DNA from 3 places in the Rhodoferax sp. GW822-FHT02A01 genome. Region 1 is predicted to be linked to each of the others. Evidence: predicted binding sites of a transcription regulator. Region 1 holds the regulator's gene; each other region holds the start of a gene.
What was found. Region 1 encodes FNR, which switches genes on or off when oxygen is low (the NO sensors DNR and NnrR bind a similar motif). Its sites were predicted from a motif close to TTGATNNNNATCAA; they were not measured.
Positions count from the first base shown of each region.

Region 2: the regulator FNR is predicted to act here: its motif matches at 1,304-1,317, upstream of AAGF34_RS03980 (universal stress protein).
Region 3: the regulator FNR is predicted to act here: its motif matches at 1,973-1,986, upstream of ubiM (5-demethoxyubiquinol-8 5-hydroxylase UbiM).

Region 1 covers NZ_CP152376.1:4,017,250-4,022,729, reverse strand. Annotated here, with positions in the region: gene AAGF34_RS19150 (sulfite exporter TauE/SafE family protein) at 46-735, opposite strand; gene hemN (oxygen-independent coproporphyrinogen III oxidase) at 745-2,139, opposite strand; gene fnr (fumarate/nitrate reduction transcriptional regulator Fnr) at 2,348-3,067, shown strand; gene AAGF34_RS19135 (FixH family protein) at 3,075-3,350, opposite strand; gene ccoP (cytochrome-c oxidase, cbb3-type subunit III) at 3,450-4,364, opposite strand; gene AAGF34_RS19125 (cbb3-type cytochrome c oxidase subunit 3) at 4,386-4,529, opposite strand; gene ccoO (cytochrome-c oxidase, cbb3-type subunit II) at 4,547-5,167, opposite strand; gene ccoN (cytochrome-c oxidase, cbb3-type subunit I) at 5,181-5,480, opposite strand, start outside.
Region 2 covers NZ_CP152376.1:830,818-836,297, forward strand. Annotated here, with positions in the region: gene AAGF34_RS03970 (class III extradiol ring-cleavage dioxygenase) at 1-43, opposite strand, end outside; gene AAGF34_RS03975 (DMT family transporter) at 414-1,271, shown strand; gene AAGF34_RS03980 (universal stress protein) at 1,381-1,773, shown strand; gene AAGF34_RS03985 (ParA family protein) at 1,911-2,708, shown strand; gene AAGF34_RS03990 (hypothetical protein) at 2,729-3,574, opposite strand; gene AAGF34_RS03995 (NAD(P)-binding protein) at 3,635-5,263, opposite strand; gene AAGF34_RS04000 (thiamine pyrophosphate-dependent enzyme) at 5,266-5,480, opposite strand, start outside.
Region 3 covers NZ_CP152376.1:5,398,625-5,404,104, forward strand. Annotated here, with positions in the region: gene AAGF34_RS25475 (TolC family protein) at 1-1,221, opposite strand, end outside; gene AAGF34_RS25480 (copper-binding protein) at 1,218-1,499, opposite strand; gene AAGF34_RS25485 (hypothetical protein) at 1,580-1,939, opposite strand; gene ubiM (5-demethoxyubiquinol-8 5-hydroxylase UbiM) at 2,047-3,246, shown strand; gene AAGF34_RS25495 (J domain-containing protein) at 3,295-4,428, shown strand; gene AAGF34_RS25500 (MFS transporter) at 4,529-5,480, shown strand, end outside.

The sequences.
Region 1 (5,480 bases):
CATGGCTGGCATTTCCGGCCTCGGCTAAGGGCTCGGCACCGGCGATCAGGGGTTGACGCACCAGGGCGCCGTGTTATGCATCAGGCCCATCCACAAGGCCCAACCGGAACTGACCGCCAAAGCCAATCCAGCCAACCGAACGCCCCAAGCACCACTGCTGCCCCCCATTCGACCGCTGCCACGCAGCTTGAGCCAGAGCCAAGGTGCGGCAGTCATGGTGACACTGGTACCCAATGCAAACAGCGCCATGACCAGAGCGCCATCCAACGGACCGCCAGCCATGGCGGCAACCAGCAAGGCGGAATACAGCAACCCGCAGGGCAACAAGGCCCACAACGTTCCCAGCAGCAGCGGTGCACCGCCCGCTCCGGCGCCCAAAGCCTTGGCGCGCGCCCAGATGCGCCGCCCAGCAGACTCCAGCCAGATGGGTTGTTGGGCGCGGATCAGCAGCACCAGTCCAAGCAACATGGCGGCCACATGGAACATGCTCCAGACCGGTCGCAGAGCCGCGGATTGGATGGTCATCCAGCCCAGCCCCTGCATGCTGGCGGCAGCCAAGGCACCCAAAGCGGAGTAACCCACGATGCGCCCGAGTTGAAAGCTCAATATTGCCGGGTTCTTGCGGGCTCCGGCCGCCTGACCAATGCCGGCGCAGGCGGCGCCACACATGGCGACGCAATGGGGGCCGCCGGCAAGCCCCATCAACAGCGCCGTGGCGCCCAAGGAAAATTGCATTCTTCGATGCTAAATGATCTTGGAGAACTTGGCGCGGGTACGGTCAGTTTGCAGGTAGCGGTCAAACACCATGGCCACGGCACGCACGAAGAACCAGCCCTTGGCGGTGACCTGGATCGCACTTTCCTCCAGCACCACCAAACCTTGGTCCACCAGCGTACGCAGGACTTCCAACTCCTTGGCAAAGTAGCTGTTGAACTCGATCAGGTAGGCCAGCTCAATCGATTCATATTGAACCTGCCCCTGGCACATAAGCGCCATGATGACGGCTCGACGCACCAGATCGTCCCGGGTCAAGGCCAACCCGCGGACAATGGGAAAGCGCCCCTGGTCCAGGGCGTCGTAATACTCTTCCAGCGTCTTGGCATTCTGGCTGTAGGTAGCGCCGATTCGCCCAATGCTCGAAACACCCAGGGCGATCAGATCGCAATCGGGCTGCGTGCTGTAGCCCTGGAAGTTGCGATGCAAACGTCCCTGGCGCTTAGCCACGGCCAGCGCGTCGTCCGGCAAGGCGAAATGGTCCATGCCCACATAGACGTAGCCGGCCTCCATCAGTGCGGCCATGGAACGTGACAGCATGGAAATCTTGGAGCCGCCGCTCGGTATCTCGGCAATGTTGATGCGGCGCTGCGGTTTGAAGCGTTCCGGCAGATGGGCGTAGGCGTACAAAGCGATGCGATCCGGACGCAGCTCGATGATCTGGGCAATGGTCCGCTCAATCGACTCAGGGCTTTGCTTGGGCAGGCCGTAGATGAGATCTACATTGATGGATTCAAACCCACGGCTGCGCGCATCTGCCACCAAGGAGAAGACCTGCTCGGCTGGCTGCACACGGTGCACGGCCTTCTGGACCGCCGGGTCAAAATCCTGCACGCCGAAGCTCAGGCGGTTGAAGCCCAGCTCGGCCAGGGTATCCAGCCGCTCGGCATCGATGGTGCGGGGATCTATTTCAATGGAGTATTCCCCACCAGGGACAAAGGTGAAATTGCGCTTGAGCATCGCCATGACGGCACGAAGCTCATCGTCGCTCAGAAAGGTGGGGCTGCCTCCGCCCAGGTGCAACTGGCTTACGGACTGTGCAGTTCCAATCAGCTGGGTATGCAAAGCCACCTCTTTTTCCAGGTAAGTCAGGTATTCGGCAGCCTTTTCGTGGTGCTTGGTGATGATCTTGTTGCATGCGCAGTAGTAGCACAGCGACTCGCAGAATGGGATATGTATGTAAAGCGAAAGCGGCAATGCCAAAGCAGCAGGCCCGCTGCGGCGTTGTGTCAGTGCCTGAGAATAATCTTCTGCATTGAAGGCCTCAACGAAGCGGTCGGCGGTAGGATACGAGGTGTAGCGCGGGCCGGAAACGTCGTATTGGCGCAGCAAGTCTTCGGTGACGGGGGATACGACAGAATTCATAGGTACTCCAGGACATATCCCCGACAATGTGCCTGAAGATGCAAACAGATAGTTTGATGTGAATCAAGGTCTCGAATACATGACATTTCGAAATTTAGGTTCATAATTGATTTGGATCAGGTGAGATAAGGAAGAACACATGAACGCATATCTACCGGATGAAGCCCATCCCGCGATTTCCATCAGGCCGGCGGGCAACGTGGTTGAAATGAGTGCCCACGGCATCAAGGTCGCTTGTTCCAACTGCAATCTGCGTGAACTGTGTATGCCCCTGGGGCTGACCCCTTCCGAATTGGAGCGTATTGACGAAGTGGTGGGCAGTCGCCGCAAAGTCAAGCGCGGCGCCACACTGTTTCGCAATGGCGAGAGATTCACCAGCCTGTATGCGATCCGCACAGGTTTCTTCAAGACCTGCGTTGCCTCCGAAGATGGCCGCGACCAAGTGACGGGTTTTCAGATGGCAGGCGAAATTGTTGGCCTGGACGGCATCGTCCAGGAGCACCACACCTGCGACGCCGTAGCACTGGAAGACGCAGAAGTGTGCGTCATGCCTTTTGAAAAGATTGAAGAGCTGTCGCGCGAGGTTTCAGCGCTGCAGCGCCACGTGCACAAAATTTTGAGCCGGGAAATCGTGCGCGAAAATGGCGTGATGCTTCTGCTCGGAAGCATGCGCGCTGAAGAACGCCTGGCGGCGTTCCTGCTCAACCTGGTGCAGCGTCTGCACGCTCGCGGATTCTCTCAATCGGAGCTGGTCCTGCGCATGACGCGTGAAGAAATTGGCAGCTACCTGGGCCTCAAGCTGGAGACGGTCAGCCGCACCTTCTCCAAGTTCGTCGAAGAAAACATCGTCGAGGTCAAACAACGCCACGTCCGCATTCTGAACACGGACGCGCTGCGTGAAATCGTCAACCCGAAGGTTTGCAGCTAAGTAGCGTTCAGGGGGCGTCCACAGGCTTGGGGACGCCAGTAGCTGCGTGATTCCTTGCAGCCATCGCAGGTGCGGCACTGGACGGTGTACCACCTAGCGTCTTGTTGATTTCCAGTCCCTTCTGGTAGTAGTTTTCATCCGTTACAGGATCTGGTCGGCTGATGGCCAGGTACAGCGTGATAAAACTTGCCACAACAACGATGGCAGGACCTGCCACAACCATCCATACGTGACCGAACTTCCACCATGGTTTGGCTTCTGGTGCATTGGCGAGCTGACTCATATCGGTTCCTTGCATTCAATACTTGAAAGAGAAAACCCCGGCAGGACTTCGAGTCAGGACTCGAAACACTGCCAGGGTAGAAGCTGCTACTGAGTCGACTTACTGCTGAGCAGTGCCCAGGTTGGACAGACCCCAGACATAAGAAGCCACAACATGGATCTGCTCAGGACTGAGCTTATTTTCCTGAGCGGGCATGATGTTGGTCTTGCCGTTGGTGATCATGTTGATGATGGCCTGCTCACCAAAACCGTGCAACCAGATGTTGTCGGTCAGGTTGGCAGAGCCCACCGCTTGCATACCCTTACCGTCTGGGCCGTGGCATGCAGCGCACACACCGAACTTTTCCTTGCCCAGGTTGGCACGCACGGAGTCGTGCGGGCTGCCAGACAGGCTCAGCACATAGTTGGCAACATTCTTGACGTCGTCAGAAGTGCCCACTGCGGCTGCCATCGAAGGCATGTTGCCAACACGGCCCTTGGTGATGGTTTCCACGATTTTCTCGGGTGTGCCACCATGGAGCCAGTCATTGTCAGTCAGGTTGGGGAAGCCCTTGCCGCCACGCGCATCGGAGCCATGGCACTGCGAGCAGTTGTTCATGAACAGACGTTCACCAATGGCATGTGCCTGGGGATCCTTGGCAACGTCCTCCACCTTCATGGCCATGAACTTGGCGTAGATAGGCGCCACTTCGGCATTGCCCTTGGCAACCTCGGCGTCATACTGTCCATGCGACGTCCAGCCGGAGCTGCCAGGAGAGCTGCCCAGACCGGGGTACAGAGAAAGGTACACGGCTGCAAAGATGATGGTGATGACGAACAGGCCCACCCACCAGCGTGGCAGGGGGTTGTTCATTTCACGCAGGTCGCCGTCCCACACGTGTCCGGTGGTGTTGTCGTGGGAGGTCATTGCCTTGGCTTTACCACTGAACCACAGCAGCAACACGCAGGCCGCTATGGAAAAAATAGTAATGCCAGCCACATACACGGACCAAAAATTACTTACAAAGTCACTCATGATGAATCCTATTGGGGTAGATCAGTCTTGCTGAAAGGGCAAATTGGCTGCTTCAGAAAAGTCGTTGGAGCGACGCTTGGACCAAGCCCACCACACAATTCCAATGAACGTGACAAAGCTGACCAGAGTTGCCAAGGCACGCAGGGTGTTGATATCAAAATCCATGTCGGTCTCCAGCGTTTTCAGCGCAGCGCCAGTCCCAGGGACTGCAGATAGGCAATCACGGCTTCCAGCTCGGTCTTGCCCTTGACTTCCTCAACCGACTTGGCAATTTGCTCATCGGTATAAGGCACACCAACCTTGCGCAAACCAGCCATGTGCGCAGGCATCACTTCAGCATCTACCAGGTTCTTGGCCAGCCAGGGGTAGGCAGGCATGTTGGACTCGGGAACCACGTCGCGCGGATTGGTCAGGTGAATGCGATGCCATTCATCGCTGTACTTGGCACCTACGCGAGCCAGGTCAGGACCAGTGCGCTTGCTACCCCATTGGAAGGGGTGGTCGTACACCGACTCGCCGGCCACCGAGTAGTGTCCGTAGCGCAGGGTTTCTGCGCGGAAGGGACGAATCATCTGCGAGTGGCAGTTGTAGCAACCTTCACGGGTGTAAATGTCGCGGCCAGCCAGTTGCAGTGCGGTGTAGGGCTGAACGCCCTTGAGCGGCTCTGTCGTCGACTTCTGGAAGAACAGGGGAACAATTTCCACAAGACCACCAAACAGCAGAACGATCAGGATCAGCACGATCATCAAAAAGTTGCTTGTCTCGATCTTTTCGTGAGACAGGCCGGAAGTGTTATTGGACATGTTTCTATTTCCTTCAAGCGTGAGCCACAGCGGTAGGCACTTCAACGCTCACGGCGCGGCCCTTGGTAGCAGTCATCAGGGTGTTCCACAGCATGATCACCATACCGGTCAGGTACAGCAGACCACCCAGCAGACGCAGAACGTAGAAGGGATAGGTTGCCTTCACAGCTTCCACGAAGGTGTAGGTCAGGGTGCCGTCGGGGTTGATGGCACGCCACATCAGACCTTGCATCACACCGGCAATCCACATCGCAGCGATGTAGATCACGATACCGATGGTGGCAGTCCAGAAGTGCACTTCAACAGCCTTGGC
Region 2 (5,480 bases), 2.3 Mb from region 1:
CACCGTGGGACACGAACATCGTGGGAAATCGGGAACTTGTCATCGTCTGGCCTTTCACGTCATGCGGACAATTATGCGTGTCCCGCGCACGACAGCCCAATCATTCGGCCAAACGGTATGCTTGCAACGCTCCCTGCGGGGGATGGCAGTGCCGTTCTCAGGGCCTGAGGGTCAACATGACGCCGGACAGAAGAACAGCGGCCAACGTAACTCCAACAGACACCAGAAAGTCTTTGATAGCTTGTGACATATCTTGATACCTCCTATAAGAAGCCGCGATTGCGATATGTTTCACGGCCTCAGCTTGTCTTGAGCAAAATGTGTGCCGCCAAATCCGCACTACTTAGTTTCTTTTTCCAACAAAGTGTCGCAAATTGAGACGGGAAAGCACCGTCTTGGGGAGACTTGAAACCATGGGCCCCAAATTCGCCCGCCTGCTGCCTTTTGTCTTCGTGGTGCTGTGGTCCACCGGCTTCATTGGCGCGCGGCTGGGACTGCCCCACATTCAGCCGCTGACCTTTCTATCCATTCGCTACGTTGCGGTGCTGCTGTGCATCGTGCCCATCGCCATTGCCAGTCGCGCGCCGTGGCCGCAGAACATGCGGCAGTGGGTACACATCGGCATATCCGGTCTGCTGATGCACGGGCTGTATCTGGGTGGTGTGTTTGTGGCCATCGGCTTGGGACTGCCCGCTGGCCTGGCCAGCCTGGTCGTGGGTGTTCAGCCCTTGCTGACCGCCATTGGCGCGGGCTATCTGCTGGGCGCTACCGTGCTGCCGCGTCAGTGGGTTGGGCTGCTGCTGGGCTTGGTGGGAGTGGCACTGGTGTTGTGGAACAAGCTCGGCCAGGAGTTCGGCCTGCAGGCGCTGCTGCCCGCCGTGGTCGCATTGCTGGCCATCACCGCGGGCACGCTGTACCAGAAGAAGTTCTGCCCCGCATTCGATTGGCGCACTGGTGCGGTCGCCCAGTTCCTGCCCACCACCGTCGTCACCGGCCTGGCGGCAATCGCTACCGAGCACGGCGCCATCGACTGGAGTGGTGAGTTGTTCTTTGCCCTGGGCTGGTTGGTGCTGGTGCTGTCCCTGGGTGCCGTGAGCCTGCTCAATTGGCTGATACGCCACAGCAACGCGGTCAACGTCGCCAGCCTGTTCTATCTGGTTCCCCCGTGTACCGCCCTGTTTGCCTGGGCGCTCTTTGGCAACACACTGACCGGCATGGCGCTGGTAGGTATGGCCCTGACCGTCTGGGGCGTCTATCTGGCACGCAGCTAGCCGACCGCACCATCAACACACTACGCCGGAAATTGATCTGCGTCATAGTACAAATGTGCTCAAGCGCTATCATTTGCCGCACACCCATTACAAGCCAAGGAGCTTTCGAATGACAATTCTCGTAGCCTATGTTCCCCGTCCCGAAGGTCAAACCGCCCTCGAAAAAGGCATTGAGATCGCCAAGGAACGCAACGAAACGCTGATCGTGGTGAATGCCACACCGGGCGGCAGTGGTGAAGATCCTTCACGCGCTGACGCACAGGACGTGGAGCGGGTTGAACAGCTCCTGTCGGTGTCCGGCATCAACGCAGAATTCAAGCAGTTTGTGCGCGGCAAGAATGCCGTGGAAGAACTGGAAGAAATGGTTGCCACATACCAGGTTTCATTGCTGGTGATCGGTCTGCGTAAACGCAGTGCAGTGGGCAAACTCATCATGGGCAGCATGGCGCAGGAAATCCTGATGAACATTCCCTGCCCCATCCTGACCGTCAAAGCTGACTAAGTACGCTGCGTGCCATGGGCATGCAGCGGTCTCCGTTCTGAACGCCGCAGCAGTGGATTGCGCCCCATGGGTGCAATCCAGCTCGCTTACACTCGTGCGTGGAACTTCCATGGAACTACAGCAGGGGAACACGCAAGATGGCGCTCGTCGTATTCAACCAAAAGGGTGGCGTCGGCAAATCCACCATCACCTGCAACCTGGCGGCCATCAGCGCCAGCCAAGGCCTGCGTACCCTGGTGATCGACCTGGACCCGCAGGGCAACTCCAGCAGCTACCTGTTGGGAGAGACCGCCACCGAAGACCAGCCCAACGTGGGCGGCTTCTTTGACTTCTGTCTGAGCTTCAGCTTCAAGCCGCTCACCGCCACCGACTTTGTCATCCCCACGCCGTTTGACAAGCTGCACCTAATGGCGGCCAACGCCGAACTCAACGAGCTGCAAACCAAGCTGGAGTCGCGCCAAAAAATCTACAAGCTACGCGAAGCACTGCAGCAGCTCAGCGAAGACTACGACCGCATCTATATCGACACCCCGCCCGCGCTGAATTTTTACACCCGCTCGGCGCTCATAGGCGCCACCGGCTGCCTGATCCCGTTTGACTGTGACGAGTTTTCACGCAAGGCGCTGTACACCCTCCTGGACAATGTGCAGGAGATCAAGGCCGATCACAATCCCGAACTGGACGTCAAAGGCATTGTGGTCAACCAGTTCCAGCCGCGCGCCAATCTGCCGCAACGCATCGTGGATGAACTGATTGCCGAAGGCCTGCCGGTGTTGCAGCCCTATCTGCCCTCTTCCGTGCGCATCCGCGAGTCGCACGAGCAATCCCGCCCCATGGTCTACCTGGACCCCAAGCACCGTCTGACACAGGCGCTGGTGGAACTGCACGACACGCTGTTTGCCAAGCCCAAGAAGAAGGCATCCAAGTCCAGATAGCCCGACTGCAGCCCTGACCCTCAGGCCGGTTGCAAATGCCCCTTTGGCACGCTGCGCGCCTGGCGATCAAAGGCCGGTGTGTGGATCAGCGCAATGCTGAGCCACACCGCCACACTGAAATACAGCGACATCCATGCCACTTCGCTTTTCCAGACCTGCCACTGGTGCGACACCACCCAACGGGCCGACGCATCCAGCACGCCTTGCTGCAGGCTGAGGTAATGGCGACCACTGGCCTCGTCCTGCAACCAGCGCGACCAGTACATGGGCACATCCACCAGGAACATGAAAGCCACATAGGCCACACCGGCAATGCCCGTCAGCAGCAAGGCCGGGCGCAGACGCTCGCTGCAACGCGGCCAGACCGAGAACAGACTGACCACCAACAGTGCGGCAGACAAGCCCCAGAGCGACTCCTCGATGACGTGACCGATGTTGGCGGTGGTGAGCACGGAATACCAGGAGCAGGTTTCGGCAATGGCGATCAACGGTACCAGTGCCATGGAGGTCCAGCGACCCGCCTTGCTTTGCGTGACGTCGGCGATCTCGCGCATGAGCAAGGCCCATTGCGTGACAAAGCACAGCTCGGCCACCGTGGCCACCGAGCGGCCCACGATCACACTGGAAAACCAGGAATCAAACAGGCAGATGCGCTGCACATCAAACACCGGCAGCGCCGAACGGTAGGCACAGCCCAGCACGTAGCCTGCCGACAGCAGGAACTGCAGCTTGCGTGACGCATACACCTCGCGCGGAATTTGCCCTTGCCGGCGCAGCAGCAGATGACCGGAATATGTCAGCGCCATGACATTGGCCGCACTCACCACGCACAGGAAAAACCACCAGACCAGAACTTCGTTTGACATGCGCGAGTGCCTCCACCGTTAAACCCAAGGCACTTTAATATATACGATATATACCGTTTTTCAAGTCTCTTCTGGCACCATGTCGATGGCACCGCAGGGGCACTCCTGCACGCAGATGCCGCAGCCCTTGCAGTAGTCGTAGTTGAAGGCAAAGCGCTTGCCCGGCCCCAGCTTGATGACCGCGTTGTCGGGGCAGACACCGTAGCAGTTGTCGCACTCGAAGCAGTTGCCGCAGCTCAGGCAGCGGCGCGCCTCGAACAAGGCGTTGTCCTCGGTGAGGCCGCCCTGCACTTCGTCAAAGCTGCTGGTGCGCCGTGCCAGCTCCAGCTGCGGGCGCACGGTCTTGGGGGCATCGCTGTAGTACCAGCTGTTGATGCGCTCAAAGCCTGCCACTGCATGCTTGACTGTGGGCGCCAACGTCTGGCCGCGCAGCCAGGCGTCGATGTGGCGCGCGGCCTTCTTGCCATGGCCTACGGCGATGGTGACGTTGCGGTCCGCCGGCACCATGTCGCCACCGGCAAACAGGCCCGGGTGCCCGGTCATCATGCTGTGCGGGTCCACCTGTACCACGCCGTCCTTCACCTCCAGCCCCTCCACACCGTCGAGCAGGGAAAGGTCTACGTCCTGGCCCAGTGCCAGCACCAGCGAGTCGGCCTCCAGGCTTTCAAACTCGCCGGTGGGCTGCGGATTGCCCTGGTCGTCCAGCACCATCTTCTCCACGGTCAGCACGCCGCCATCGGCCTGCTTGATGGTGGAGAGCCACTTGACCATCACGCCTTCCTGCAGCGCCTCCTCCACTTCAAAATCGTGTGCAGGCATCTTCTCGCGGTTGCGGCGGTAGACGATGATGGCCTCGGTAGCGCCCAGGCGCTTGGCCGTGCGCGCCACGTCGATGGCGGTATTGCCGCCGCCATACACCACCACCCTGCGGCCCAGCATGGGCTTGTCGGCCCCTTCCATGGAGCGCAGCACCGATACCGCATCCAGAATGTGAGAGGAGTCCTTGGCGGGAATGAAGGCGCGCTTGGCGATGTGTGCGCCCACAGCCAGGAAGGCGGCATCGAAGCGCCCCTCCTGCATGGTGCGGGCGATGTGCTCCACCTTGGCACCCAGCTCCACCGTCACGCCCATGTCCACAATGCGCTGCATCTCGGCCTCGAGCACGTCGCGCGGCAGGCGGTACTGCGGAATGCCGAAGCGCATCATGCCGCCCATCAAGGGACCCGCTTCCTTGACCGTGACGCGATGGCCCAGCCTGCGCAGATGGTAGGCCGCCGACATGCCCGATGGTCCGGCCCCTACCACCAGCACATGCTTGCCGGTATCCGCTGCAGGCGCAGCAAACTTCCAGCCCCGCTTGAGCGCCTCGTCCCCGAGAAAGCGCTCCACCGAATTGATGCCCACCGCGGCGTCCAGCTTGCCACGGTTGCAGACTCCCTCACAGGAGTGGTAGCAGACCCGGCCCATGATGGCGGGAAACGGGTTGTCGCGCGTGAGGTGCTGCCAGGCCTGCAGGTAGTCTCCGCTTTCGGCGTGGAACAGCCAGCCCTGGATGTCCTCACCCGCAGGGCACTGTGCATTGCAGGGTGGCAGATGGTCGGCGTAGACCGGGCGCTCGGTACGCCAGGACCCGGTCTTGTTGGCCAGTGAAGAGCCCGGGTCCAGTGTGATGGCAAAGGGTTTTTGCATGATCAGGCTTCCTGTTCCAACAGCTTGAAGCGGCGGATGTTACGGTCGGCATCGGCCTGTATGCGCGCCAGCATCTGCGCATCGCCCTTGGGTCCGAACAGATGGGCAAAGCGCTTTTGCAGCTTCAGGTATTCCTGCACCGGCACGGGATGGCGGAGCTGGGTAACGGCAGTCACTTCGCCGTGCTCGGCCTCAAAGACCGGGAAGAGACCGGTCT
Region 3 (5,480 bases), 1.4 Mb from region 1:
GGCCTGGGCTTTGATGCGGGTTTGCTTGGCCTGACGGATCTGGCGCTGCGCGTCCAGTACGGTGGCAAAGTCCACCTTGCCGGCCTCGTAGCCCACCAGTGCAGCCTGCAGGGTCAGCTCGGCTTGCGGCAGCAGGCTGCTGGCCACCAGGCCTTCCGTCTGCTGCGCGCTCTGCAGTGCTGCGAGGTTCTCGTTCAAGTCCGACAGCAGCTGGTTGCGCGTGGTGTCGCGCCGCGCACGTGCGGCTTCCGCCATGGCGACCGATTCGCGCTCCTGCGCGCGGCGTGTGCCTTGCCAGAGCGGGATGTTCATCTCCAGCATCAGGTCCCAGGTCTTGAAATCATTCTGGAACTGCGTGGGCGCGATGCCCACGGTCAAGGTGGGATAGCGGCCTTTCATGGCCAGCGCCTGCCCCGCATCCGCTGCGCTCACACGCGCCTCGTCGGCCGCCAGCTGCGGATTGCGCGCACGGGCACGCTGCTCCAGCGCCTCAGCGTCAAGCAGGTCGGGCTGCGGCAAGGCGCGCAGGCTCTGCGGCTCGGCCAGTTCGGCCTGCGCAGGGCGCGCCAGCCAGCCGTTCAAGCGGGCACGCGCCTGGCGCAATTCACTTTGCATGCCAATCAGCTCGCTCTTCATGGCGGTCTGCTCGGTCTGTGCGCGGATGGCGTCCTGTTGCGGCGCCAGGCCGGCGGCGTAGCGCACCTGGGCCATCTGCTCCAAGGTCTGCATCAACCCCAGGATCTCCTGGCTCAGGCGCTGGCTGCGGCTCAGAAAGTAGAGCTGGGCGTAGGCCAGCTTGATGCGCGAGGCCAGATCCACCCACACGCCCTGCGCCGCAGTCTGCGCACCCTGTGCCGTGTACCGGGCCTGTGCACTTTTGAGCTCACGCGTGCCGAACCAGGGCAGTTCCTGCGACAGGGTGTAGCGCGTGCTGCCCACGTCGGACGGCCACAGCGTGGGGTTTTGCGCGCCCATGCGGGTGACGTCCTGCAGCTCCAGCTTGAAGCGCGGGTCGGGCAGCGCATCCGCCTGCGCCACACGCTCCTGTGCGGCATCCGCCTCATGGCGCATGGTGGCCAGCTCCGGGTTGTTCTGCCGCGCAATCTCCAACAGCGATTCCACCGTGGCGCCGGGCGGGTTGGTATCAGACTGCGCGGCGGCGCCCGCCACAACCAGCGCGGCCGCCGTGGCGACAACCGCGCGCAGCAATGGCTGCTTCACTTGGCGTGCTCCAGCGCTTCGATGACCATCTGGTCACCCTGCATCTGCACGGTAAAGCGCACCGCATCTCCAGGCTTGAAGCCCTTGAGCTGCGCCGCATCACGGACCTTGTAGGGCATGGTCATGCCCTCCATGCCCATGCTCTTGATGGCTTCGTGCTTGAGGGTGACCTGCGCTTTTTCGGGCGCGATCTTGGTGACTTCTCCACGCACCCACTCGGGTGCAGACCATACGGACGTGGCGCACAGCAGCGCCAGCGAAACTATCCAGCGATTCATGAAAAAACTCCTGACTTGATGGGCCTTTGCGGCCCGGACCACGCGTGCCGCAAATTGCGGACGCACCTAGGGCGTGGAAGTCAGGAAATGGGTGGTTTGGTGTAGCGCGTGGGTTCGGCGCTCTCGAAGGTGCCTGGTTGGCGTACTGGTACTGCGTGGGGAATTGGTTTCAAGGCCATCTCAGGGGCCTCATCCAATGCCGCCAAGGGCATGCAGATATCGCAGGATTGGCAGCCCGCGTGCTGCGTGGCGCCTGGGTCCTGATCGCCATGGGACAAGGCCGCCATCTGCATCTGCAGTGCACAGTCTTCGCTCATGCCGCTCTGCTGCTGCATGCTGACAACAACTGCTGGCGCATTCATGTCCAGCACCATGCGCTGCGCCGTCCAGCCGCGCAAGGGCAGCAAGGCGATCAGAAACAGGATGAGCAGGCGCGACATGGCCGGATGATAACGCCTGCAATTGCAAATCCCTTGACCAAAAGCAAAGACCGGTCACGGCAAAGCGCTAGCCTCGCGGCTTCGGATCAGAAAACCAATTTCCCTTTATGGATGCAGACGTCATCATTGTGGGTGCTGGCCCGGCCGGCCTGTGCCTGGCCAAGTCGCTCAGCGGGCGCAAACTCAAGATTCTGCTGATCGAGCAGCAAGACCGCGAAGCGCTGGAGGCGCCCATTTTTGACGGGCGGGAAATCGCACTCACCCAGCGCTCCGCCACGTTGCTCAAAGGGCTGGGCTTGTGGGACCTGATGGACGGCAAGGACATCGCACCGCTCAAGGACGCCAAGGTCATTGACGGACCGAATATCTTCTCCATGACGATTGGCCACGAGCTGGGCAAAGGAACGGAGCTGGGCTGGCTGGTGTCCAACCACCTGATACGGCGCGCCGCCTGGCAAGGCATGCAGCATGCTGCCAATGCCAACAAGGACATCACCCTACTCACCGGAGCAAAGGTCAGCGATGTACGCACTTCCGCCAGCGAAGCCACCGTCACCCTGGCCAGCGGCCAAGCGTTGCGCAGCAAGCTGGTGGTGGCAGCCGACAGCCGCTTCTCCAGCACGCGGCGCATGATGGGCATTGCCGCCCATATGCACGACTTCGGCAAGAACATGCTGGTCTGCGCCATGATCTTCGAGAAGCCGCACGACTTTGCCGCTTGGGAGTGGTTTGGCTACGGCCAGACACTGGCGCTGCTACCCATGAACCCGCATCCGGAAACCGGGGCACACCGTGCGTCGGTGGTCATCACCTTGCCCAGTCACGCCATTGAAGCGCTCATGCAGATGGAGCCGGACGCTTTCAACGCTGCCGTGGCCCAGCGCTTCAACCACCGCCTGGGCGCCATGCAGCTGTGCAGCACCCGCCACAACTACCCGCTGGTAGCCGTGTACCCACAACGGCTGGTGGCACAGCGCTTTGCCACCGTGGGGGACGCGGCGGTGGGCATGCATCCGGTGACCGCACACGGATTCAATTTCGGCCTGCTCAGCGTGGACGCGTTGACACGGGAAATCGCCACCGCACTGCACACCCGTGGCGACATCGGCAGCACCAGCCTGCTGCAGCGCTACGAGGGCCGCCAGAAGCGTGCCACCTTGCCCCTGTTCTGGATGACGCGTCTGATCGTGGAGATATATACCCGCGAATCCATGGCAGCCAAACTGGCGCGCCAAGTGCTGCTGCGCGTGAGCGACAAGGTCACGCCGTTCAAGCGTTCCATCGCCCAGTCGCTTTCGGGAACCTGACGCCTTGATGGAATAATCTTGACGGCTTGAAGGGGGAAACAAGCCGTCATGGAACGATTCCGGAACTATTACGAAATCCTGGGGCTTACGCGTGCAGCCACCGAGATGGAGATCGCGCAGGCCTACAGGGCACGGTTGCAAAAACTGCAATCCGACCCAGGGGTGGACAGCGCAGGGTCCCTGGCAGAACAACTCAAATTGCTGGACGAGGCGTATCGCACGCTGACCCATCCGGCGAGCAAGAAGAAGCACGATGAGCAAGTTGCCTGGCAGGCAACCAAGCGCGATCTGGACGCAGAAGAAGCACGGCGGCTGGCCTGGCGGCTCAAGGAAGAGCAGGCAATGGCCGAACATGCAGCCAAAGCGGCCCGGGAAGCCAGCGAAGCTGTCGCCATTGCTGCCGAATTGAAAGCCGCAGAAGAAGCGCAGCGCCAGGAGGTACAGGCGCGCATTGAGGCGTTGGCCGCAGCACGTTTTCGGCCACTCGCTGCCCGGCAGGCAACGGGCGGAACTGATTTTGCGGATACCCAGCCGCAAGAGGATTTGTCTGCGGCACCCCAGGTTGCGGCATCTGCAACGACGGCCTCTCGCTCTATTGCCGTAGTGACCGTTCTTGGCAGCGTGCTGTTTGTGTTGCTCTGCTTTGGTGGCTACTGGTTCATGCGCCCGACGCAAGCACTCAAGGCGGCCACTCCCGTGGCGATGGCGCAACCCGCTGTGGCACTTGCATCTGAGGCGCCCGCATCGGCACCGCTTGTGCCAGCTTCGGAACCGGCGCCACCGGCATTGGCGGCCAGTGCCCCACCGTCCAACCCGCCCCCAAAGGTTGACACCGCCAAATCCGAAGAGGCGCGGCAATACCAGAAGGCCCTGCAACAGGCAGAGCGGGACCATCCCGAACTCAATCCCAGAAGCGCAAGACGCCGCGATGACCTCATTGCCTTCGTCGAGTCGCGTACGCGCCAGCATGTGAAGGAGGGGTATTCCAGGGGCAAGGCTTTGGAGATCGCCCTGCGCGATCTGGAAACACAGGAGCAGACGCGGCGCCTGATCGAATCCGTCAAAGTAGAAAAGCCCAAACCCGCCACGGAATCCCCTCCGCCCGTGCTGGACCCAGGTGGCCATGCCGGCTTTGATCCCAAGTGCCGCTGGGTCACGTCGGAGCAATGGTCCTGCAAGTAACACTGCGCTTGGCGGCCCCGCACGCAGGGCAGCGCCTGCCATCTGGGCGCTCCTATAATCGGCCACGCATCCGCTGAGCGATGTTCACGAGTGGGAGTCCATGTCAGTCACTGCTAAGCCGGATGAAAACGCGCCGCCCAAGGGGCTGATCGCCGTACTCTTCACCGGGGTCTTCATGGCCGCGCTGGACACCGCCATCGTGGGGCCGGCGATTCCCGTGCTGCGCGAAACCTTTGGTGTGGACAACCGCGCGGTCGGCCTGGTGATGAGCGTATTTGTGCTGTTTTCACTGTGCAGCACGGCTCTCATGGCCAATTTGAGCGACCGCTACGGGCGCCGCCCGATCTACCTTTTCAGTGTGTCGGTCTTCGCCCTGGGCTCCCTGCTGATCGCCCTGTCTCCCAGTTTCTGGATGGTGGTTGCCAGCCGAGCGGTGCAGGGCATGGGTGCCGGGGGCATCACGCCCACGGCCAGTGCCGTGGTGGGCGACATGTTTGCACCCGAGAAGCGCGGCAAGATGCTGGGCCTGATCGGGGCCACCTACGGCATGGCCTTTGTACTCGGCCCCCCGCTGGCGTCCGCCCTCATGGTGGCTTTGAGCTGGCACTGGATCTTTCTGCTGAACCTGCCGATTGCCGCCGTCATCCTCTACCTGGGCGCCAAAGTGCTGCCTCAGCACCGCAGCAGAGCCGCACAGGCACCGCTGGATGTCACCGGTATTGCCGTCACCTTTGTTCTGCTGAGCGCCCTGGTGCTGGGCATCACCCGCGTACTGGACCCGTTGGTGGACCCGGTATTGGGCTCAGCGCTGTGGCCTTGGCTACTGCTGGCAGTGGCGCTGTTGCTGGCACTTCTGGTCGTGGTGGAGCGGCGCGCGACACAACCTCTGATTCCCATCTTCCTTTTTGAAAACCGCCAGCTTGCGACAACCTATCTGTTGGCCGCGGGCGCGGGCTACGGAATGGGCAGCGTGATCTTCCTGACCTCGATTGCCACCCATGCCTATGGCGTGACCTCGCAGCACGCCGGCTTTGTGCTGCTGCCCATGGTGG